DNA from 3 places in the Enterococcus sp. AZ163 genome. Region 3 is predicted to be linked to each of the others. Evidence: a T-box and tRNA genes for the amino acid it is inferred to sense, from the RefSeq annotation. Region 3 holds a T-box; the other regions hold tRNA genes.
What was found. A T-box is a leader RNA that pairs with one kind of tRNA and senses whether it is charged. The one in region 3 lies ahead of leuS (leucine--tRNA ligase), so its partner is inferred to be a tRNA-Leu.
Positions count from the first base shown of each region.

Region 1: it encodes a tRNA-Leu, which carries the amino acid that the T-box ahead of leuS (leucine--tRNA ligase) is inferred to sense. The anticodon was not compared.
Region 2: it encodes a tRNA-Leu, which carries the amino acid that the T-box ahead of leuS (leucine--tRNA ligase) is inferred to sense. The anticodon was not compared.

Region 1 is NZ_JBIPAO010000001.1:18,080-26,295, reverse strand. It holds gene tadA (tRNA adenosine(34) deaminase TadA) at 1-8, shown strand, start outside; RNA gene ffs (signal recognition particle sRNA small type) at 35-121, shown strand; gene IGI46_RS00135 (hypothetical protein) at 259-762, shown strand; gene IGI46_RS00130 (AI-2E family transporter) at 811-1,941, opposite strand; gene IGI46_RS00125 (SPFH domain-containing protein) at 2,131-3,021, shown strand; gene IGI46_RS00120 (LURP-one-related/scramblase family protein) at 3,018-3,506, shown strand; gene IGI46_RS00115 (AI-2E family transporter) at 3,581-4,771, shown strand; tRNA gene IGI46_RS00110 (tRNA-Leu) at 4,846-4,929, shown strand; gene IGI46_RS00105 (methylated-DNA--[protein]-cysteine S-methyltransferase) at 5,047-5,505, opposite strand; gene IGI46_RS00100 (bifunctional metallophosphatase/5'-nucleotidase) at 5,590-6,972, shown strand; gene IGI46_RS00095 (YutD family protein) at 7,007-7,600, shown strand; gene IGI46_RS00090 (TIGR01457 family HAD-type hydrolase) at 7,605-8,216, shown strand, end outside.
Region 2 is NZ_JBIPAO010000001.1:3,067,518-3,075,733, reverse strand. It holds gene IGI46_RS14775 (glycogen/starch/alpha-glucan phosphorylase) at 1-2,001, shown strand, start outside; gene IGI46_RS14770 (glycoside hydrolase family 13 protein) at 1,982-3,823, shown strand; gene IGI46_RS14765 (hypothetical protein) at 3,914-4,543, shown strand; gene IGI46_RS14760 (hypothetical protein) at 4,586-4,774, shown strand; tRNA gene IGI46_RS14755 (tRNA-Leu) at 4,819-4,902, shown strand; gene IGI46_RS14750 (M23 family metallopeptidase) at 5,138-5,875, shown strand; gene IGI46_RS14745 (YxeA family protein) at 6,037-6,411, shown strand; gene IGI46_RS14740 (hypothetical protein) at 6,657-7,625, opposite strand; gene IGI46_RS14735 (helix-turn-helix domain-containing protein) at 8,150-8,216, shown strand, end outside.
Region 3 is NZ_JBIPAO010000001.1:256,784-264,999, forward strand. It holds gene IGI46_RS01280 (UDP-N-acetylmuramoyl-L-alanyl-D-glutamate--L-lysine ligase) at 1-847, shown strand, start outside; gene IGI46_RS01285 (metal ABC transporter substrate-binding lipoprotein) at 974-1,912, opposite strand; gene IGI46_RS01290 (metal ABC transporter permease subunit) at 1,909-2,751, opposite strand; gene IGI46_RS01295 (metal ABC transporter ATP-binding protein) at 2,741-3,475, opposite strand; gene IGI46_RS01300 (glycerol dehydrogenase) at 3,697-4,797, shown strand; gene leuS (leucine--tRNA ligase) at 4,840-7,353, opposite strand; T-box leader at 7,404-7,597, opposite strand; gene IGI46_RS01310 (phosphatase PAP2 family protein) at 7,731-8,216, shown strand, end outside.

The DNA of each region.
Region 1 (8,216 bases), 240 kb from region 3:
AAGACTAGAATTTGTTATACTAATTTTTGCCGAAAGGCTAGGACAATGTCGGGCTTGTGAATTGTGTCAGATCTGGAAGGAAGCAGCACTAAGCAGGATCCGGCATGTGTCTGAAATTAAATAGACAATCATCCAACAGGCTGAGGCCTGTTTTTTTTTTCGAAAAAAGATTGCGTTACCTGCTTTTCTTATACTATTATGAAGTTGAAGGGTATTGGCAGCAATTAGAAATGAAAAAGTGAAGGGGCGACTAATACAATGAAAAAAGCAACGCCTAAAAAACAAACATGGTCGGGGAAATATCCGCGTTTAAGTATAGCAGCCGGAATTGCGCTTATTATTTTGGGGATAGCTGTTTCTGACAGTGATCTGCTTAACTCCTCCAGCTCAATAGCATCCAATGACTATGCAAACGAGGAGTATTGGGAAGAAGACGAAGCGTTGGATTACATCGATGAAGTGAAAAACTGGGACCGCGGTACTTATGAAAACATCCAAGTAGCAACCACCAATGTGGAGTACGACGAGGATGACGAAACATCGATTGAAACCTATTCTCATGGTGATTCTTATGAAGAGCTTGTGGAAGCTGTAGGACCACCAACTAGAACCTTTACCAACAAAGGAGATGCTACCCGTCCGTCGATTGTGGACGCTGACTGGGAGAAAGATTTTGAGGATGGCGGCTACATTTCGATCAATATTCGCTATGAAAAAGATACAGGACAGATTATTTCGAAAGACTGCTATGGCAGCTTTTAAACAAAGAAACCCGTGAAATCTACTTGGATTTCACGGGTTTCTTATTTATTACTGTAAAGTATTTGAAGAATTCGTATCATCTTTAAGCAGCTGACTTTCTCGACGAATATGATAAATCTTATGGATATTAATAATCAAGGTTTTGATTACCGCATAAACTGGAATACATATCAGCATACCAAGGATTCCGGCCACACTTCCCGCACCGATTAACACTAAGATAATAGTAAGGGGGTGAATATTCAAAGATTTACCAAACAACAATGGTTTGATTAAGTTTCCATCCAACTGCTGAATCACTAAAACAGAAAGCCCCATGTACAAAGCCTGCAAAGGTGAGACAAAAAATCCTACAATAACTGCTGGTACCGCACCAATAAATGGTCCAACATAAGGAATAATATTGGTCACACCACAGAAGATCGCCAATAATAAACTATAAGGTTGTTTAAAAATAGTCATAGCAATGAAGCTCAAAATCCCAATAATAAACGCATCTAACACCGTACTGCTGATATAAGCAGACAGAGTTTCATTTAATTCCCGGACCGTCTGACGTAACTCTTTCCGAATGGTTAAAGGGAAAAATTGTGATATCGCATCAAGAAACTTGTGACCATCCTTGAACATAAAGATCAAAATGAATGGAACGGTAAATAGCAGCACGAAAAACTGCATGGCTACACTAACAATTCGTGACAGACTGGAGGTCACACTAACGATTGCTAAATTAATCAAGTTATTAATCGTCAGGTTAGCAGAAGCCAGCTGTTCTTCCAAATTGAAGTTCTTGAACTCCTCCCGCTGGGCCAGCTCAGTCATCCATTTTCCAGTTTCTTCAGCATATACCGGTAAGTTTTGAGTTAACTGAACCGTTTGCTCAATTAACTGCGGAATTACGTTCATTGCTGCCAAAACAATAATAATCGCAATTACCACAAAAGAAATTAAAAAGCCGAAGACACGAGGAATACCACGCTTTTCTAAGAATACGACGATGGGATCGAACATATAATAGAGAAATCCAGCTACCAATAAGGGCAGTACCACTGCTGAAAGCATGCCTAAAACAGGTTCAAAGATATTAGGCATTTGCAAAATAAAGTAAATTCCGATAATCGTCAAGACGATTTCGGCTGTCCAGAAGAACAATTTAGACTGTTTGAAACGTGAGAGCATAATAGCCTCCTTTTATATGATAGCTTCATCTTATCATTTATTATGCAATGAAAAAATCTTTTTTAAGAAATTAAAGAGAAAGTTCGGGAAGCTTTCTATTCTTTTTTCAATAAGTTTGAGAACAGTTATTTCATTGAATCTGGTTAAGGTTAGGAGTACACTGAAAGAAATTAGTTGGAGGTGTTGCAGGTGAGAGAAAAAAAAGCCTTTCACGTTAACGGGTATGCAGCGTTGTTTGTTTTAATTTTGATTATGATCGCTGGAGTTTGGTTTATCTATTTGGGAAGCAGCCGGAATCAAATCGGTTTAATTATTTTAGCAATAGCTTTATGGATAATCTCCTTCTTATTCATTAGCTCCCTAACTATTGTCAGTCCAAATCAAGCCAAAGCCGTACTGTTTTTTGGAAAATATGTAGGAACGATCAAAGGCAACGGTCTGTTTGTAACCACTCCTTTGACGCAGAAAATTAAAGTCTCTATGAAGGTGCGCAACTTTAACAGTTCTCTATTGAAAGTAAATGATTCAGATGGAAATCCTATTGAAATTTCCGCAGTGGTTGTTTATAAGGTTGTTGATACGGCCAAAGCATTGTTTGATGTCGATTATTACTTAGATTTTGTTGAGATTCAAAGCGAAACGGCGATTCGCCACATTGCCTCTCAATACCCTTACGATACCTTTAATGATGACGATTTGACTTTACGAGGCAACACCACCAAGGTTTCTGAGGAATTAGCCAAGGAATTACAGGAACGTTTGGCGATTGCCGGCGTAGAAGTGATTGAAACACGCTTAAATCACTTAGCCTATGCAACTGAAATTGCGAATGCAATGCTGCAGCGTCAGCAAGCCCGGGCCATTCTTTCAGCTCGCCAAACGATCGTTGAAGGAGCGGTAACGATGACTCAGATGGCTCTTGAGCAAATTGAGGATGGGCAGGATATCCATTTTACAGATGATCGCAAAGTCCAATTAATCAATAATCTGCTGGTTTCAATTATTACCGATAAAGGGACACAGCCGGTCATCAATACTGGGGACATGAGCGATAAGTCTAAGACAGGAGGCAACAAATGAAGAAGCTGTATATTAAGCAAAAGGTTTTTAGCATCAGTGAAAAATTCACCATTATGGATGATCAGCAAAATCCTCGCTATTACGTAGAAGGAAGTTTCTTGAGAATTCCGAAGACTTTCCGAATTGAAGATGAACAGGGGAGAGAAATCAGTAAAATTACTAAAAAAACTATTAGTTTGTTACCAAAATTCTTTGTAGAAATTGATGGTCAAGACATGATTGAAATCTCTAAACACCTAACATTTCTCAAGGCGCAGTATTCTATTGAGGCAGAAGGAATGTCGGTGGAAGGAAACTGGTGGGATATGGATTTCATTGTGGAGAAAAATGGGCGTCGAATTGCGGACATTAATAAACGCTGGATTTCTTGGGGAGATACTTATGAGGTGACTATTTTAGATGAATCGTATGAACATCTAATCATCTCTTTAGTGATTGCAATTGATCGAGTGAAAGAGGATGAACGAGCATCTAACAATAGTTAAGGCCGGTTATAGGCCTTTTTTTTGTGGGATGGTAATTGTTTCGTTACAATGAAAGAAAAAGGATTTGATAAAAAATGGAACGACCTTCGACAAAAGCGACCCGCTGGATCCAATTTATCGGTGGCCGCAACTTAATTTTTACTTTAATAGCTGGTGTACTGTTAGGGGCCTTAATCTTCATTTTCTACTTGGTGCGCTTCATTTTTGAGCCAGTAGGAATTATTCTAGGAACGTTGTTTGCTCCCGTGTTATTGGCATTGATCTTGTACTATTTACTGGACCCAATTGTTAACTACTTTGAGGTGAAAGGTGTTAAGCGAATTTATACGATTATTGGTATTGGCTTAACTCTGGTTCTACTACTTGTCGCCTTCGGAATCTGGGCAGTTCCTAGAATCTATAGTCAAACGCTTAGCTTGGTAAACGATTTTCCACAGCATGTTGATAACTTCAATAATACGGTTCAGAATTTTGTTGCTGGAACGATGTTTGAAGAACCAGCGCAAGAATTTTTTGGCTCGTTAGAAGATGTAGTGGGACAGGTTATTAATATTTTATCTGATTCTCTAGGTGACATTCAACAATTTGTTGGTGATCTTTTTTCAACCGTCAGCGGCTTTTTTATCATCTTGCTGACAGCACCAATTATTGCCTTCTTCCTATTAAAGGATGCAAAGAAGTTTAAGCATTACTTTCTCAAGCTGATGCCGCCAAAATTCCGAGAAGATGCCAATGAACTGGGGGGAATTCTTGATATTCAGGTAGGCAACTATTTGAAAGGGCAGTTTATTGTAGCTTTAGCGAACGGTTTAATCGTCTTTATTGGTTTTCTAATTATTGGCATGCCTTACGCGTTACCCTTGTCATTATTAGTGACCATCACTTCTTTTATCCCATATATAGGACCTTTCATTGCATTTATTCCCTGTGCGGTGATTGCGTTGCTGGAATCTTTTCAATTGTTGTTGGCATTAATTGTTGTCTGGATTATTGAACAGGTGCTCAACGGTAATGTAATTGAGCCTAAGGTATTAGGCGAACAGCTAAGGGTTCATCCAGTGACAATAGTATTGGTTTTATTGGTGATGGGGAATCTGTTTGGTCTATTCGGTTTAGTTTTTGGAGTGCCGACATATGCAATTATCAAAGCTTTCGGCGTATTCTTATTTCGCAAATTCAAACAGCGGTATAATCGATATTATGGCAAGGATGATGGCGAATATGAAGACACTGAATTTTCACAGGATGAATATATTAACGACTAAATATTTCAGATTTTGACTAGTTTTAGGATAAAAATCATTGCAAAATGTCTGTCTTTGATTTACTCTAGATTCATGCGGTCGTGGCGGAATTGGCAGACGCGCTAGCTTCAGGCGCTAGTGGTAGAAATACCGTGGAAGTTCGAGTCTTCTCGGCCGCATTGAATAAAAAGACTTTATTTTACACAGTATCTTGATAGAAAAAACGAATTACAATTAGTACCAGCTCGCTTCATCCTACCTATGGATGAAAAGCTGTCCTAATGTAATTCGTTTTTTTATTCATTCTGCTCAACTGTTAACAGCTGCTGCTTAATAGCTAGGCCTTCTGCACTTGATCCGGAGTAGCCAGTGAGTTGGCCACCCTTTCCGATGACTCGATGGCAGGGAATAATAATCGGTAAGGGATTTTTTCGATTGGCTTGGCCGATTGCACGAACCGCTTTCGGTCGTTGGATTTGTTCCGCGATATCCTGATAGCAACATGTTTTGCCATAAGGAATTTGGGCAAGGGCATGCCAAACTTCTTGTTGAAAGGAAGTACCGTAAATAAATTCATAAGGTACAGTGAAGGCGGTTAGTTGGCCATCAAGAAACTGCAGAATTTCTTCTTTTGCTTGTTCAAGTATGACTGGATTTGCCGTCTTTGATTCAGAAATCTTAGTGTAGGAAACAGTAGTTAACGCGTGTTCGTTAGCATCTAACCATAGAGTGCCTAAAGAAGTATCAAATTTCATGGAATAAGTGCCTCCTGTTCAATAATTATCGTACGATTATGGTACTATAGAACCAATAAAAAGCGGTAAGAGAGAAGCGAAATTATGGAAAAAATTATTCTTTTACATACGAACGATTTACATTCTCACCTAGAAAATTGGCCTAAGATTCGACGTTTTTTGCAAGCGCGTCAACAAGAGGATCAGCATAACAATCAGGCGGTTATTACAGTTGACCTTGGTGATTTTGTTGATCGCTGGCACCCCTTGACGGAAGCTACCAATGGACAAGCCAATGTTGAATTAATGAATCAAATCGGCTATGATGCGGCAACAATCGGTAATAATGAAGGAGTTGGGAATTCCAAAGACGACTTGAATCATTTGTACGATGATGCCAATTTTGATGTGATTCTAGATAATTTGTTCGATAAACCTACGCTGCAAGCCCCAGAGTGGTCAAAGGTCTATAAAATCATCACGACGGAAAATGGGACAAAGGTAGGGCTGATTGCCTTTACCGCTCCCTTTCCATTAACTTACAATCCGAATGGATGGGATATTCGCCAGGTGGAGGATATGATGCCGGATTTGATTGCACAGCTGCGATCGCAGGTGGATGTACTGGTATTGATGAGTCATTTGGGCATAAGTGCGGATCGTTCCATTGCTCGGGCACATCCTGAGATTGATGTGATCTTAGGATCCCATACGCATCATTTATTCGAACAGGGCGAAAAGATTGGCAATGTTCAGGTGGCTGCAGCAGGTAAGTATGGTTATTATGTTGGAGAGGTGCACATCTATCTGGATGATGAACATCAGATCGTGCGAACCTCTGCTCACACTTATGCGACTGATAAAATGTTGGAGCTGCCAGAGGATAAAGCAGAAATTACCGGGTATTTAACGGAAGGCCATCAATTGCTTTCTGAGAAGATGGTAGCCGATCTGCCATTTTCCATTAGTGTGGATATTCATGGGAAACACCCGATGATTGAGTATACCTTACATGCAGTAAAAGAAAAGGCTGAGACTGACGTCGCTATTTTGAATTCGGGTCTCTTTTTAAGCGACATTCCTGCCGGATTTGTGAATCAAGATCAGCTTCATACTACGTTGCCACATCCGATGCATCTGATTCGAGTGACTCTGACTGGGAATGAACTGGTCCGCTTAATTTTGGAAATGGAAAAGAACCGTCATTTTCTAATTAACTTCCCAGTCATCGGTATGGGTTTCCGCGGGAAGGTCTTTGGACATTTGGTGTATGAAGGTATATCCTTCGATGCGGTTAACCACCAGGTCTGCTGGCTAGGTGAGCCAATCGATCCAACGGCAAATTACACGATTGCAACGGTGGATCACTATATGTTCCTGCCGTTCTTTCCGACAATTGAAATAGCTGGGACTGCTGAGTTTTTATTCCCTGAATTTATTCGCAGCGTATTGGGGGACTATCTAAAAGCTCACTACCCAATCCAATGAAAACAAGGTATAATAGCAAACAGGTGGTGAAACGATGACAACTAAAGAAAATAAAACTGTGACCGATGAAGTGGCAGAAGCGTTGGAAGAAATCGTCGAAGCCCCCGCTGAAGAGAAGAAAAAAGGTGAGCTTGTCGTAAGAGTAGATGAGACAAACCTATTAATCGGTGAACGCCAATACCGGATAGCGGTAGACTATCGCGAAGGCTTTGATGCAGAACGATTAGGTGAACGCTTTAGCGAGGTGCTCTCTCGTTATGATTATATTGTCGGCGATTGGGGTTACGATCAACTACGTTTAAAAGGATTTTTCCGAGTAGATGATCGAAAAAGCAATGCTGAACAACGTATTGATACATTAGAAGATTACTTATACGAATATTGCAACTTTGGCTGTGCATATTTCGTCATTGAACGAATGGGCGTCAAGCGACAAAACAACAATCGTAAAAAACGGAAAAAACGCCGCAGCACGAACCAAGCCCACATTGAAGAAAAGAAGACTCCTGTCAAAGAAAATACTAAGAAAAAACCAGTAATCAAGAACCGTAAACCAAAAAAAGAAGCGGCGATGAAAACAAAAGAAAACGATGGACGTTTTGTCATTCGCCAAAGAGAAGAGCAATAAAACTATGAAATACAAAGGTTATTTGATTGATTTAGATGGTACGATTTATCGTGGAAAAGAACCGATTCCTGCTGGCCGGCGTTTTGTTGAACAACTTCAGCAGCGTGGAATCCCATTTCGCTTTTTAACTAATAATACGACCAAGGAACCTGAAACAGTTGCGGCTCGCTTAGCGAATGAATTTGATATTCACGTTACAGCAGAAACGGTCTATACTGCGACGTTGGCAACCATTGATTTCATGAAGGAGGCCAATAGAGGAAACAAAGTTTACATTATTGGCGAATTAGGCTTGCGAGATCCTATTTTAGCTGCTGGCTTTGAATGGGATGAAACTGCACCAGATTATGTGGTGGTTGGGTTAGATAATGAAGTAACTTATGAAAAATTTGTCGTGGCCACATTAGCAATTCAAAAGGGTGCACTGTTTATTGGGACGAATTCCGATAAAAACATCCCGACTGAACGGGGACTGCTTCCTGGTGCAGGCTCTGTCATTGCTTTTTTAGAAACTGCTACTCAACAAAAAGCAATCTACATTGGAAAACCTGAAGTGATTATCATGGATAAAGCTGTTGAACTTTTAGGTTTGGCAAAATCGGATGTGGTCATGGTA
Region 2 (8,216 bases), 2.8 Mb from region 3:
CAACGTTTCGTGGACGGTTATCAGGTGGAGCTGCCAGACGAATGGCTGCAAAAAGGGAATATCTGGGAAATCAGAAAAGAAAGTAAAGCTGTAGACGTTCATTTTGGCGGTAACGTTTATTTGCGGGAAAATACTAAAGGTCAGTTAAGACCAGTTTATGAAGATGGATATAGTGTTCGGGCGGTACCTTACGATACTGGAATGGTGGGCTATCAGAATAATATCGTCAATACTATGCGCTTGTGGAGTGTAGAAATTCCTGCCGAGGAAGAAGATCGTTACCGAAGCATCGAGGATCGACGAATGATTAAGGATTTAACCTCAGTTTTATATCCAGACGATTCGAATGATGCTGGCCGTAAGCTTCGTTTGTCGCAGGAATACTTCTTTGTTTCTGCTGGAGTACAGAGTATTTTGCGCTACTATAAACGACTAGGCTTTTCTTTCGATCAAATTAATCAATACATTGCGATTCATATTAATGATACTCATCCAGCAATGTGTGTCGCAGAATTTATGCGTTTATTGGTAGATGAAGAAGGATTACCTTGGGAAAAGGCATGGAACTTAACGGTTAAGGTGATGAGCTACACCAATCATACCATCATGGCTGAAGCACTGGAAAAATGGTCGATTCCGATGATGAGAGAGGTTTGCCCACGGATTTACCAAATCATTGAGGAAATTGATCGTCGGTTTGTAGCTGAAATGACGGGGGTTCAGCCGTTTGATTTGATCGAACGTACCCGGATTATTCAGCATGGCCAGATCCATATGGCACATTTAGCAATTATTGGCTCTCATTCAACTAACGGAGTAGCCAAATTGCATTCTGATCTGTTGAAGGGAGTTGTATTGCATGACTTCTATGTGCTGTATCCAGCTCGTTTTAACAACAAAACTAACGGGATAGCTCAAAGACGATGGTCACAGTTAGCCAATCGCAGTATGACAAAGGTGTTAAACAATACGATCGGTACCTCATGGAACAGTGATCCTAAAGATTTGCGCCTTTTAATGAATTATGTGGATGATGACAAGGTATTGGATGCTTTAGATGAAGCCAAACATGAAAATAAAATAAATTTAGCAGAATATATTAAACAAGTAAAAGGGATCGAAGTGTCTCCAGATGCCATTTTTGATGTACAAATCAAACGACTGCATGCCTACAAACGGCAATTGCTAAACCTATTACACATTGTGAAGCTGTATTTTGATTTGAAGGAAAATCCCAATTTGCCGATTCATCCAAGAGTCTTTATTTTTGGTGCTAAAGCCGCGCCAAGCTATCATTATGCTAAATCAGTGATTAAGGTCATTAATGAGACAGCAAACTTAATTAACAACGATCAAACGATCAATGGCAAATTGAAAATCGTCTTTTTGGAGAACTACAATGTGACCTTAGCTGAACGAATTATTCCAGCTGCGGATGTGAGTGAACAAATTTCACTGGCTTCAAAAGAGGCGTCTGGAACTTCAAATATGAAGTTAATGCTAAATGGCGCTGTGACGGTCGCGACTTTAGATGGCGCCAACATTGAAATTCGTGATGCTGTTGGAGATGAAAATATCTCAATTTTCGGGTTGACTGAAACAGAAGTATATCGTTACTATCAAGAGCACAACTATAATTCTTCTGAGCTTTATCATAACGATCCGGTGATTCATAAAGTCCTAAATGCTTTTGTGGATGGAACGATTCCTAATATCACGGTGGAAGGACAAGAAATTATCGATTCCTTGATAAAATATAATGACGAATTCTTTGTCCTACGCGATTTTGATGCCTATTGCGATGCGCAGGAATCAATTAATGAGGCTTATCAGGATCGACGACGTTGGAAGCAAATCAGTCTGAGAAATATTGCCAATGCCGGACGATTCTCTTCCGATGAAACGGTGAAACGTTATGCCGAAGATATTTGGCAAATAGAACCAGTTTTTGCTCATGACAGCGAAAGAGGAGCGAAACAACATGGCACATATTTATTATAATTCATGGATGGAACGTTACAAATTTCCTTTTGGTGCAGTAAAGGAAGGCAAGCGAGTCGATTTTTGGATCTCGGTTCCTTCCGAACTGGAGACCAGTGTCTTCTTTGTTGTTCGCAAAGAAGGCAGCAGTATTGGTAAAATCAGTTTTCCGATGAATAAGGCCGAAGAGGATCGCTACCATTATCAATACAAGGTTGATCAAGGCAGCGGCTTGTATTTTTACTATTTCAAAATTGTTCATTTTTGTCCGGATGGCAGTAAACGCACCTTGTTCTACGGTTTTGATGGACAAGGGGGCGAAGGGAAAATTGAACATCAAGAATCCGAGGTAGGTTCTTATCAGATGACTTGCTTTGAGAAGGCAGAAATTGCGCCCAGCTGGTATCGTGAAGCGGTTTTTTATCAAATCTTTCCTGATCGATTTGCGAATGGAAATCCCAATGGCGAAATCAGTTCACCTAAAAAAAATTCGTTTATCTATGCAACTGAAGATGACGAACCCATGTATATCCGCAATAAAGATCAGGAAGTGGTTCGCTGGGATTTCTTCGGCGGAAATTTAAAGGGAATTACTCAAAAGATTTCGTATTTTCAGGAATTAGGCATTACAGCTTTGTATCTGAATCCTATTTTTGAAGCCAGCAGCAATCATCGCTATGATACCAATGATTATTTTGCGATTGATCCAGTGCTGGGAACAGAAAAAGATTTTGTAGAAATGCTGCAGGCTTTACATCAGGCTGGAATTTCAGTAATTTTAGATGGCGTATTTTCGCATGTCGGTAGGAACAGTCGTTACTTTAACCAAGCTGGACTTTATGGCGAAAAGGAAGGTGCTACTCGTAATCCGGACAGTCCTTATTATCCATGGTTCAAATTTAAGCAGTACCCTAATGATTACGAAGCATGGTGGGGTGTTGCTGACCTTCCAGAAGTTGATAAAAATAATAAAAGCTTTCAGGAATTTATTTATGGTGATGTCGAAAGTGTCCTAGCTAAGTGGACCACAATAGGTGTTGATGGCTGGCGGTTAGATGTTGCTGATGAATTAACGGATGAATTTATTGGTGGAATTCGCAAAAATTTATTGGGGTATCAAGATAAAATATTAATTGGCGAAGTTTGGGAGGATGCCTCCAATAAAATCGCTTATGATCAAAGAAGAAGATATGTTTTTGGCGATCATTTGCAAGGAGTCATGAACTATCCGCTGCGACAGCAGATTATGGATGTTTTGAATCAAACCCGTTCTTTTGAAAAAGTTTGCCAGGAAATGATTCGTTATCAAGAAAATTATCCGGAAGACTTCTATTATAATCAATTGAACAATATTGGCACTCATGATACCGAACGAATCTTGACGATGCTAGAGGGCTCCATTGATAAATTGAGTCATGCCTGGGGACTATTATTTATGATGCCAGGAATTCCATGTGTTTATTATGGTGATGAAGCTGGTTTAACTGGCGGGAAGGATCCAGAAAATCGCAAGTTCTTTCCTTGGCAGAATGTTAACCAACGTATTTATACTTCCTGTAAAAATTGGATTCAGCGCCGGAAAAAGTATGGCTCAATGAAATATGGTGAATTTTTCCCAGTCTATTCGTTGGAGAATGATATTTTTGGCATAATCCGCTATAATGCTGAAGAATATACCGTTTATTTAGTGAATGTTTCTGATCACTCCCGTAAGATTCAAATGGAAGACTTAGCGAGTCCTCGTCAGTATCGTGGCGAGTATACAATTTTGCAGGAGTTGAGTGAGGGAATCGAACTGGCTCCTCATCAGGAGTATTTCGCTGCTAAATCTTTAGTCGAATAAAGGTTTCTGTAAAGACTTTTATCAATTGCTAAGCTTTTTTTCGTCATTTGTGCTAAACTAATAAGAAATCAGAAAACGAGGATGGTTTTTATGGAAAATCAACCATTTGGCGGAAGACGCGCACGCTTTCCAGCCTATGACGATGATAAAGGTGTAAAATTGAATCAAGGCAGTCAGCGGGTATTGTTTGATGGTAACGACGATTTTATTACTGATTATAAATTAGATGCGAAAGAAGTATTGGAACGGGCAAATCGTCACACCACTCGTTCTCGCAGAGTACAAGTGGATGAAAAGCCGCGGGAAGAATTGGATCGGCACCGGATTAATCTGCCAACGTATGAAACACGGGCTCGTGAACAAAAGCGTGCGCCACGTTCGCTGTTTGCGGATTCTAAACCTGTTACCGAAAGTAACAAGAAGGTCAGTTTTCGCGAGGAGACACGAAATGCCACGCCTTTCAAACCCAAACACGTTCCAGAATCGCTAATTCCTGATGAACCGGAGGATGCGATTCCATTGCAGGAGCTTTATACCAGCATGCGCAGTTCAAAGCAGTCTTATCTGCTATTTGACACTGGGGAAACAGCTTCACATCAGCCATCTATTCAGACAAAAGATGCGAAACATCGACACTCGTCTCGATTAGATCGATCGCTGCAAGGAATTATGACAGACGATACGCGAATTTTAGAAAACAGTAAATATTTCCATGAATAAGGAGGATACCTTGTATCTTCCTATTCTTTTGAGGTGAGTAAATTGAACAATCCATTTGATGAAAAAATTGAACAGTTACGCAAAGGTGAAATCGAAACGATTGAAGTTTCCAAAGACGAATTTTTTATGTTTCGTGAAGCTTGGATCAACCAAGAAGATAAAAAATATTTTCGCGGTATTGCGGGTTTAAATGGCAATATCGTTTATGTCTATGATACGACAACCGTTTAAAAATTGACTTTTTTTACGATTATCGCTATGATAAAAAAGATTTCGCGGAAGTGATGGAATGGCAGACATGCAAGATTGAGGGTCTTGTGAGCGTAAGGCTCGTGTGGGTTCAAATCCCATTTTCCGCATAAAGATAAGTAAAGTCAGAGCCAATCAACATTGTGAGGATGTTGGTTGGCTTTTTTGTACGCTCATTTTTTATGGAAATTTAGGAACTGAGTTGTTTAATGACCAATCAAAATTTTTAGAAAAAATAGTTAGAAAGATAAGTTTGAGCTTTCTGGCTCAAGAGATAATAGTATGCTATTTACAAGGACATATGTTCACCATGGACGCATGGTAAAAATAGAATGGAGGGAAAGTATGGCAATAAACTGGGGCTGGCCGTTTCCTAAAGTGGGAGAAGGCAACTTCTTAGGCGGTCAACTATTTGGCAAAAATCCAGGTGGGGAATTTAGACCCAATGGATTCCACAATGGACTTGATTTCGGTTCGATTGACCATCCAGGAAATGAAATCTGTGCAGCACATGCGGGAAAAGTAGTTTTTGCTGGCTGGGCACCGTCTGGATACGAAGCACTCGGAACAGTGATTGCTACTAAGAGTGATGATGGATATTATGTGGTTTATCAAGAATTCGGTACTAGCACTGCAAATGTACATGTAAAAATAGGCGATTTGATAACACTCGGTCAAGTAATTGGAACAAGGAATACCAGTCATTTGCACCTTGGGATTACAAAGAAAGACTGGTTACAGGCTCAATCAAGTGCATTTTCTAATGACGGAACATGGTTAGATCCGCTAAAAATTATTCGTGAAGGACTTAAGGATGACGGTCAAATTAGTATAGAGGAGGATAAAAATTTGCTTATTTATTGGAAACAGCAAAAAGTAGGTTCAACAGTCTATGATGCCTACTTGCTAAATGGAAACAAAAGAATGTATATTCATAACAATACTTTATTGAACGAATGTCGAGTACTGACTCGTTTATACGGAAATACGAAAGAAGAGCGTTTTTACAATGACGCCTATCGAGTATTGGCATTAGAAGCAACAACCGACCTTGTAGAATTTAAATATTATGCTAATAAGTAATTTAAATTCGGATAGGTGATCAAGTTCTAGCCGTAATTGGCTAGGACTTTTTACTTATCCTCCAAGTGACAAAACTGTTAGCTGGAAATACAACCTGAGACTGAACAGTTAAACTCTTTCTTTCGTTATGCTTAGTTCCATAGAAGAAAGGAAGATGTTTAATGAGTATCCTAAGAAAAATGGTCGCAGTAATCCTGATGGGAGGAATTATTTTATATGGCAGTACCTTTTTTACGCGAAATTCATCAAGTGAAATTGCGGGTGTCATGGATCAGCTTAATCCCCTAGTGAGTACGGGCGAGCTTTATGTGAAAACAGAAAAGCCTCAAAGTGTTAACGAATATGGAACGGCTGCATATCAACAAACTGCAGCGAATGCAGATGGCAAGACGAGACCTGTTGCTTTCAATGGGCTGAGCGAGTTGAAAGTAGACCATTATTTGAAGCTAACCAATAAAGGTGCCCATATTGAGAACTATGAAGAGGTTCCTAAGGATCAGGTTCCAGAGAAAGCCCTGCAGCAAATTGACAAATAAAAGCTATTAATTATAACTATAATTCAGGCATCTCTTCATGACAGTGACATTGAAGCAATGTATATTCTGTAATGAAACTCTTTCAATTTGCCAGAAAAATCCATCCAAGTTCAGCTGTAGGTTACTAATTTTAAAAGCTCTCTCGCTTTTGAGTACATTTTTAGTTAAGTGTGCTTGCGAGGGATTTTTTGTTCGTAAAATAAAAGCTTGCTAATCGTTATTTTTGCTCATTTAGAAGGACCCAGCTATTTCCGTTTATTCCGCTTTCGCTTCTTTTTACCACCGGTTTTATTTCGAAGGGCTTTTTCTAGTTCGAGGTTCCTGTCTTCTTTTGATTTACCGTCAAAAGGATTAAAATTTTTCCAGCTGCTCATTCGATCCATTGGGGGTTTAACAGGCTTCTTTTTAGATTTGGTTGCTTCATTTTTCTTATCCGTCTCTTTAGCTGGAGAAAATGTATTTGACTTGGATACTTTCGTAATTTCTGAGGCTTTACTATTAGACGCAGTGTTTTTAGTCGAAAGTTTTGCTTTTGTATCTTTTTTTTGCTGTTCTTGAATCACTTGCTTTGGTTCGTGTAAAGGGTCTTCTTCATTACGAATATCAAAGTCGCGGTACCGTTCATCGATAGCAAAATCCATCCAAACGACTTTAGTAAATTGACGCAAGCCATCCTTTTGAAAGATCGTTAACTCACCAAAGATATTCAAAATAGCCATTCGTTCTTTAGCAGAAAGAGGAGATACAACATTACTAAGATTCCAGTTATGCATTTTTCCATTTTCATCCAAAAAAGAAGTTTTCAAATTTAGTTTTCGTTCACCAATTTGTACACCAGAGGTTAAAGCTGGACGTAGAGGTTCAATATGCAATCGAGCTTCCGCGGTCAGTTGGTTATATTCGGCTTCATTCTTGTATAAGTGATTGATGACTATTTGCCACTCCTTACTCGAGAAATAGTCTTCAAAATAAATGCACAAGTGGCGTACAGAAGCATCTACTTCACCGTTCAAAAACACTTTACGCATTAAGTCCTTTGCCAAGTAGGAAAAATCTCCCGTATAAAAAGCGTTACGCAGCATAACTGCTACAGCCGCTTGAATAAGATGAGAAACATTCTTGGTTTGAGTATAAAAATCAGCAAATTTTAATTCTAAATTATTCCTGTTGCGAGTTCCAAAGATTGTTCGTTTATGAAGTTCAGTTGTTGTCATACCTACATCTCCCTTTTTTATACGCTTTCATTTGTAAAACGATTGGTCACACTTTTTCGATTCTATTTGCCATATTCAGATTTGTAAAAGAATAGTGGAATTCGTTTTCATGAATATCATATATAATCGTTTCAATAAAATCAATAGTAAAATCAAAAAAACGAATATCCAATATATTTACATAGTATTAAATAAATGGATTGGAACAGTTTTAGACAATTACAAAAAGCGCTAATTAGTAATCTTATTAAGCAGAAAGGGCCAATTTTTAGTATAGATTAGCCATTGTAATTCTATTGCTATAATTTTTTAAATTATTCGGAAAAATATTTCGATAAATTGTATGAGTCGATTAAATAAAGAACTGTAAAAAGACACAATCTTAATTTTGAGAAAGTATCTTTTTACATTCACGAAAGGCTTGGATAAGTTATTTTAGTACTAGCAATTGGTTGCTCTAGTTTCCTCCATAGGCTACAATAGGATAGAAAATGTGAATATGCATATTTTGGAGGAAATTGTACATGGAATCCATTGGACAAGTCTTAAAAGACTTCCGTAAACAACATGGAATGACACAAAAGGATTTAT
Region 3 (8,216 bases):
TATCGGACCGATAGAGCATCCTACCTTTGAGGATTATTTCTACTGCAAACGTCAGCTGATTGCTAATTCAAAAAAAGTTGTTTTGCAAAACGAGACAGACCATAGTGATTTGCTGCTGGAAATGGCTCAACAACGAAATATCCCTGTTATTACCTATGGCGATATGGGAGCTGATTACCATGTTGAACCATTGGAGCATCCCTTATCTTTCGTTTTGCAAGCTGAAGCAGATGATTTAGGTCTTAATGGTGAATACACTATACGTTTAGCGGGAGATTTTAACAAAGAAAATGCTTCGGCCGCTTTAATTGCCAGCCGATTGGTAGGTGCAGATCTTGCCAATGCTAAAAAAGGACTAGCAGAAGCACTAGTTCCTGGTCGGATGAATCTTTTAATTAAAGAAAATGGCGCCCACATTTATGTAGATTATGCTCACAATTATTTGAGCATGAAGACGATCCTATCCTTTGCCAAGGATAACCATCCTAAAGGTAAAATTACCGTCGTCACTGGTTCTACCGGTAACAAAGCCGAATCCCGCCGTGAAGGACTGGGACAAGCGATTGGCGAATTTGCCGATGCAGCCATTCTTACTATGGACGATTCTAACTTTGAAGATCCGAAAAAAATTGCCGATGAAATCCAAGAGGCGATTCAAAACGAGCAAGTTTCTGTTTCTTATATTGAAGATCGTAAACGAGCAATTTTACAAGCTATAGAAGCTGCTGGCCCTAATGATGCCGTTATCTTAGCTGGTAAAGGAACTGACAACTATATGACCTTAAACGGAAAAGACGAGTTTTACGAAGGCGATTATGTCATTGTAGAGAATTACTTAAACAAATAACCTGACACCAGAAGAGGACCTAAAATGTGCCCATTTTAGGTCCTCTTTTTCAACTGGTATTACGCTGTCAGTGCCTTCAAACAAGAAAAAAATACTCCATCTTACAAGACAGAGTACTTTCCTTTTTTATTGGGATAAACCTTCCGAGATCTTATCCAGATTCCATTTCATCATGGCGTAATAGCTGTCGCCATCTTCACCCTTTTCAGCAACGGAGTCAGTGAAAATCTTGGCATAAATTGGGATATTCGTATCCTTGGAAACAGTCTTCATTGGTTTCTCATTTACACTGCTTTCAACAAATAAAGACGGAACATTGCTAGCACGTAAATTTTGAACGAGTTCCTTAATTTGATCAGGGGTTCCCTCTTCTTCTGTATTGATCTCCCAAATATATGCACTTGGAATATTGTAAGCCTTGGAGAAGTATTTGAAACAGCCTTCACTAGTAACGATCATTTTCTTGTCTTCAGGAATTGCGGCGAATTTTTCCTTAGCCTCTTGATCCAATGTGCTTAATTTATCTACATATTTGTTAAGATTCGCTTGATAGAATTCTTGATTGTCAGGATCCTTGGCTGAAAGCTGCTTCTCAATATTCTTGGCGTAGATAATGCCATTTTCCAGATTTAGCCAGGCATGTGGGTCTTCTTTTCCTTTTTCGCTTTGTCCTTCTAAATAAATGACTTCAACACCATCACTAACTGCGAAGTAGTCCTGATCCTTTTTCTTATTGGCATTGTCCACCAGTTTGGTAAACCAGGCATTCCCACCGGTTTCCAGATTAATGCCATTGTAGAAAATGACATCGGCTTTACTGGTCTTTTGCACATCCTCTGGCAAAGGCTCATATTCATGAGGATCCTTCCCCACCGGCACAATACTATGCAAATCAATTCGATCCTGTCCAATTGTTTTAGCCATATCAGCTAAGATCGAATTGGTTACGACCACTTTCAATTTTCCATTATCCTCTTCTTTAGTGGAAGCAGATTCGGAGGAACATGCGGCAAATATCACTAGGCCTAGAATGGCGAATAGACTACTCTTTAAAATTTTTTTCATTCACTTGCTACCTTCTTTCGTAAAAAATTTTGTTTTGGTGACACAAAGAAACTGATGATAAAGAAGCTGGTTGCTGTTAAGACGATGCAGGATCCGACAGCAATATTGAATGTATAACCGATAAACAGCCCCAGCAAAGAAGACAGAGCCCCCAGACAAGCAGAAATCAGCATCATGGTCTTCAAGCTATTTGAATACAAATAAGCGGTTGCTGCTGGTGTAATCAGCATAGCTACGATCAAAATAGTTCCAACACTTTGCATTGCTGTTACTGCTACCAAAGTCAGCAGGATCATCAGTAAATAATGGTAAAAATTTACCTTCATTCCTAATGCTTTGGCCATTAGTGGGTCAAAGGAAGTAATTAGCAGCTCCTTAAAGAATAAAATAATTACGGTCAACACAATGACTGCTACACCAATCGTGATCCATTTATCAATGTCTTGTACCGCTAAAATATTCCCAAATAGGATATGGAATAAGTCTGTCGAACTGTTGGCAACTCCGATTAAGATTACTCCTAATGCTAAAAATGAACTGAAGGTAATCCCAATTGCTGTATCTCCCTTCACTACACTATTGCTTTTGATGAAAGTGATGATAACTGAAGCTAAAATTCCAAAAGTAATGGCCCCTATAAAGAAATTAATTCCTAATATGTAGGAAATCGCCACTCCCGGCAGAACCGCATGAGAAATAGCATCCCCCATTAAAGACATCCCTCGTAAGATAATAAAGCAGCCTACCACCCCGGAAACAACGCCAATAACTAAAGCGGTGATTAAGGCATTTTGCAGAAAATGAAACTCCTGCAATCCTTCAATAAAATTAGCTAGCATGGCGAACTTCCTCTCCGATAAAAATCGTATCGCCATATGCTCGAATCAAATTGGCTTTACGAAACGTTTCCTTTGTTTTTCCCACTGCAATCAATTCCTTATTCAGCAAAATGACCTGATCAAAGTAAGTTTCAACTTTACCCAAATCATGGTGGACAATCAGAATTGTTTTGCCTTGTTTCTTTAGCTGTTGCAATGTTTGCATGATAATGCCTTCGCTGACGGAGTCAATCCCTACAAAGGGCTCATCAAGAAAAATATAATCCGCCTGTTGAACTAAGCAACGTGCAACTAGCACCCGTTGAAATTGTCCCCCTGACAACTCGCTGATTTGGCGATCCGCATATTTTTCCATACCTACCTCTGTTAAAGCTGCTTGAACATCTTGCCACTGTTTAGCACCAAGTCGCTTAAATAAACCTACTGCTGGAAAAGTTCCTAAAGAAACGCACTCCTTAACTGTAATAGGAAAAGTAAAATCAAGCGCGCTTTTTTGTTCCACATAAGCGATAGAACTTAGTCGTTTCGTTGCAGCTTCTCCATCTATCACGGCATTCCCACTATGAGGAACTATATTTAAAATGGCCTTCAGTAACGTTGACTTCCCAGCACCATTGGGTCCGATAACCCCAGTAATGGTTGGTCCCTCCAGCGAAAGATTAATATCCTCCAGAGCTGTTCCTTGATTGTTGTAGCTGACGTTAATATTTTCACAGATAATCATTTTTACCCACCTCGAATGAATTGATAATAATTCTCATTTTCTATAGTTTTAGGTTAGCCTAATTTCGCAGATAAGTCAACTCTAACATTTAATTCAAGCACAACTTATATTTTCTAGAAAATTTCAATGGCGGATTTCAAATTGGGGTGAAAGCATTTTTTTGGATGTCTGTTAATTTCTATGACAAACTAAATGTATTCATTTAAATGGAGGGAAGAACGATGGAAAAAATTTTTGCAAGTCCGTCCCGCTATGTCCAAGGCAAAGGGATGCTGAAAAATGGTATGAAGTACATCAAAGCCTTGGGATCGAATGTATTAATTATTACTGATAAAGATGTCTGGGAAATTGTTGGTGAAGAGTTATTTGAAACAATGAAAAACGAAGACATGAAACCAATCAAAGAAATTTTTGGCGGTGAAGCTTCAGAAGACGAAATTGAACGAATTGGAAAAAAAGCTGAAGAAGAAGATATTGCTGTCATCGTCGCATTAGGCGGTGGGAAGGCTATTGATACTGGCAAGGCAGTGGCTGATAATTTCAATTTGCCAATCGCAGTACTGCCAACCGTTGCTTCAACCGATGCGCCTACCTCATCACTTTCAGTCATTTATTCTGATGAAGGGAAATTTGAAGGCTATCGTTTTTATGAAAAAAATCCGGATTTAGTTTTGATTGATACCGAAGTTGTCGCTAATGCTCCAGCCGAATTATTGGCAGCTGGTATTGCGGATGCTTTAGCTACCTTAGTCGAGGCTCGTGCAGTTGCCCAAAGCCATAGTGAAACGATGGCTGGCGGTGCTCAAACTGCAGCAGCGATGGCAATTGCTGAAAAATGCGAGGAAATCATTTTTGAAAATGCGTTCAAAGCGATGGAAGCAAACCGGGCCAACGTTGTTACTGATGCCTTTGAACAAATTGTAGAAGCCAATACATTATTAAGCGGATTAGGTTTTGAAAGTGCTGGTTTAGCCGCAGCCCATGCCATCCATAACGGCTTTACTGTTTTAGATGGCAAAATTCACGAGTTGTCTCATGGCGAAAAAGTGGCTTATGGAACCTTGACTCAATTGATGCTAGAAAATGCCCCACAGGAAGAATTAGATAAATATATTGATTTATATCAGACACTCGATTTGCCAACAACCTTGGAGGACATGTATTTGGCTGATGCTCCTTACGAGGATTTGATTAAGATTGGCGAACAGGCCACAATTGAAGAGGAAACAATTCACACTATGCCGATGAAAGTCTCGGCTGATGATGTGGCCGCAGCTCTAAAGGCTGTGGATGCCTATGTAACGATGTATCATCCTAAATAAAAAATGAAGCTGTCTCGCATTGAGACAGCTTCATTTTTTTGTTTAATTAGCCACAATGTTGACTAATTTATTTGGTACCACGATCACTTTACGAACAGATTTGCCTTCAATATTGCGCAAAATGTTTTCGTCAGCCATAGCTAGTTTTTCTAGTTCTTCTTTCTCCAGATCAACCGCTACGGTCAGCTTACTGCGGACTTTACCGTTCACCTGAAGGATTACTTCAATTTCATTTTCCACCAAAGCTTCTTCATCATGAATTGGCCAAGGAACATAAGAAATTCCTTCTTCATGTCCTAGAATTTGCCATAGTTCTTCACTAATGTGCGGTGCAATTGGTGCCAACAACTGAACAAAACCTTCTACGTATTCGTAGGTTAAGGCATCTACTTTATAAGCTTCGTTAACAAAGACCATCAATTGAGAAATAGCCGTATTGAAATGCAGATTCTCGATATCTTCCGTCACTTTTTTAACGGTTTGATTGTAGACTTTCGTCAATTTTCCGTCATTAATCTTAGTAATGTGATCTCGCATCTTCCCTTGATCGTCAACAATCAAGCGCCATACTCGATCCAAGAATTTGCGGCTGCCTTCTAATCCATTTTCGCTCCATGGAATGGCCGCATCTAATGGTCCCATGAACATTTCATAGGTACGCAACGTATCGGCACCATATTTTTGAATGACATCATCTGGGTTGACGACGTTTTTCAATGATTTACTCATTTTCGCTGGAGCTTCTTCCAGCTCTTCACCAGTTTCCACGTTGAACCAGCCACCGTCACCTTTTTCAACCAGATTGGTCGGAACTAATGCCCCACGTTCATCACGGAAACTTTGTCCCAAAATCATTCCTTGATTGTACAGTTTTTGGAATGGTTCTTCTGTTGGAACCACACCGATATCGTACAAGAATTTGTGCCAGAAACGAGCATATAACAAATGCAATACTGCGTGCTCAGCCCCGCCAATATAAAGATCAACTGGCATCCAACGTTCCAGCTTTTCAAAATCCGCTAAGGTTTCTTTGTTATGAGGGTCAATAAAACGCAAGAAATACCAAGAGCTGCCCGCCCATTGCGGCATCGTATTGGTTTCTCGGCGACCCTTCATTCCTGTCTCAGGATCAACAACATTGACCCATTCCTCGATATTAGCCAGCGGCGATTCACCAGTTCCGCTTGGTTGAATATTCTCCGTTTTAGGCAGGATCAATGGCAGCTCATAATCAGGAACTAATCCTGTAGTGCCATCCTCCCAATGAATTACAGGAATTGGTTCACCCCAGTAGCGCTGACGGGAGAACAACCAATCCCGCAAACGATAGCTGACCTCTTTTTTACCGCAGTTATGTTCTTCCAGCCAAGCAACCATTTTGTCAATTGCTTCCTGTTTATCCAACCCATTAAGGAAATCAGAATTGATATGTTCCCCATCGCCAGTGTAGGCTTCTTGTTCAATGTCACCACCTGCTAAAACAGGAACAATCTCTAAGCCAAATGTTCTAGCAAATTCATAGTCACGTTCATCATGAGCAGGAACCGCCATGATCGCACCAGTACCATAAGAAGCTAATACATAGTCTGCAATCCAAATCGGAATTTCCTTGCCATTAACTGGATTGATAGCATAAGCTCCGGTAAAGACACCTGTTTTTTCTTTAGCCAAATCCGTTCGATTCAGCTCCGATTTTTTCGCTGCTTCGACTTTATAAGCTTCTACTGCTTCTTGATGCTCAGGTGTTGTAATTTTTCCAACTAAATCCAACTCTGGTGCTAACACTGCATAAGTAGCTCCAAATAAAGTATCAGGACGAGTTGTGAAAACGGTGAATTCTTCTTCTGAATTCGCAACTTTAAAGGTCACATTGGCGCCAATTGAGCGTCCAATCCAATTGCGCTGCATTTCTTTAATGTTTTCTGGCCAGTCAACCAATTCTAAATCATCTAATAGACGATCAGCATAAGCCGTGATCTTAAGCATCCATTGACGCATTGGCTTACGAACAACATCGTATCCGCCACGTTCACTTTTACCATCAATTACTTCTTCATTAGAAATAACTGTTCCCAATTCAGGTACCCAGTTCACGGGAACTTCCGCCTCATAAGCCAAGCCCTTTTCATACATTTGCTCAAAAATCCATTGTGTCCATTTATAATATTCTGGATCAGTCGTATTAAGTTCGCGGTTCCAGTCATAACTAAAGCCTAATGAGTTAATCTGACGCTTGAAAGTTTCAATATTTTTCTTAGTAAATTCAGCCGGATCATTGCCGGTATCTAATGCATATTGTTCTGCTGGCAAACCAAAGGCATCCCACCCCATTGGATGAAGCACATTAAAGCCTTGTGCTCGTTTCATGCGTGAAATAATATCCGTTGCCGTATAGCCTTCAGGATGGCCTACATGCAAGCCTTGTCCTGATGGATAGGGAAACATGTCTAATGCATAGAAATTGGGACTCTCTGGATCATCATGGGTATTAAAGACATTGTGCTTAGCCCAGTATTTCTGCCATTTCTTTTCAATCTCTTTATGATTGTAACTCACTGCTCTTCCTCCTAATTTGTATTAAAAAAAGTCCTATAGAAGCCAATCTTCTATAGGACGTTGAAAACGTGGTACCACCTATGTTTATCTGGCTTACGCCAAACCTCAAAGAGATAACGGTCACTTTACCGGATCCTATTGATCATGCTCAAAGGTAAGTTCAAAGGCCTTGCATGTACACTCACAGCAACCGCGTACTCTCTGAAATGCCAAAACTTCTACTACTCCTTGTCAACGCATCAGTATTCAAGTAGTTTCATCTTAGCAGATTCCCTTGATAAATTCAATTTAATTCCTTTTTAAGAATCAGAAAAATCGCTAAAGCCTCTTTAGGCTCATGGTATAATAAATGGCGTTTAGTATAGAAAGGAATTATCATGAAAAATAAACCTTATTATCATTTAGCTGGCAGCTTCACGTTGCTGCTGTTTGCTGCACTTTGCTACATTGTGCGTTTTTATCCAACAACCTTGAAGGGCTTTGATAAGACTATTATCCAAGGTGTTCACAGTCTGGCACCTGCCATGGATACATTTTTTCTATGGGTAACAAAATTTGCCAACCCTTTGACTATTGTTATCTTGGCCGCTGTATTTTTAGGATTATTCTGGTTTAGCCAAGAAAGGATCACAGCAATTTGGTTAGGTGCTAACTTAGTAATTATCAGTGGTGTCGTTAATCAGCTGTTAAAGTTATTCTTTCAACGTGCACGCCCGACCATTCTACCTCATATGGTCACTGAACATAGCTACAGCTTTCCAAGTGGTCATTCAGTAACTAGTATGATTTTGTACGGAACACTAATTTTTACAACAGGACTATTTATCAAAAATAAATTTTGGCAGTATGCTCTGCAAATTTTA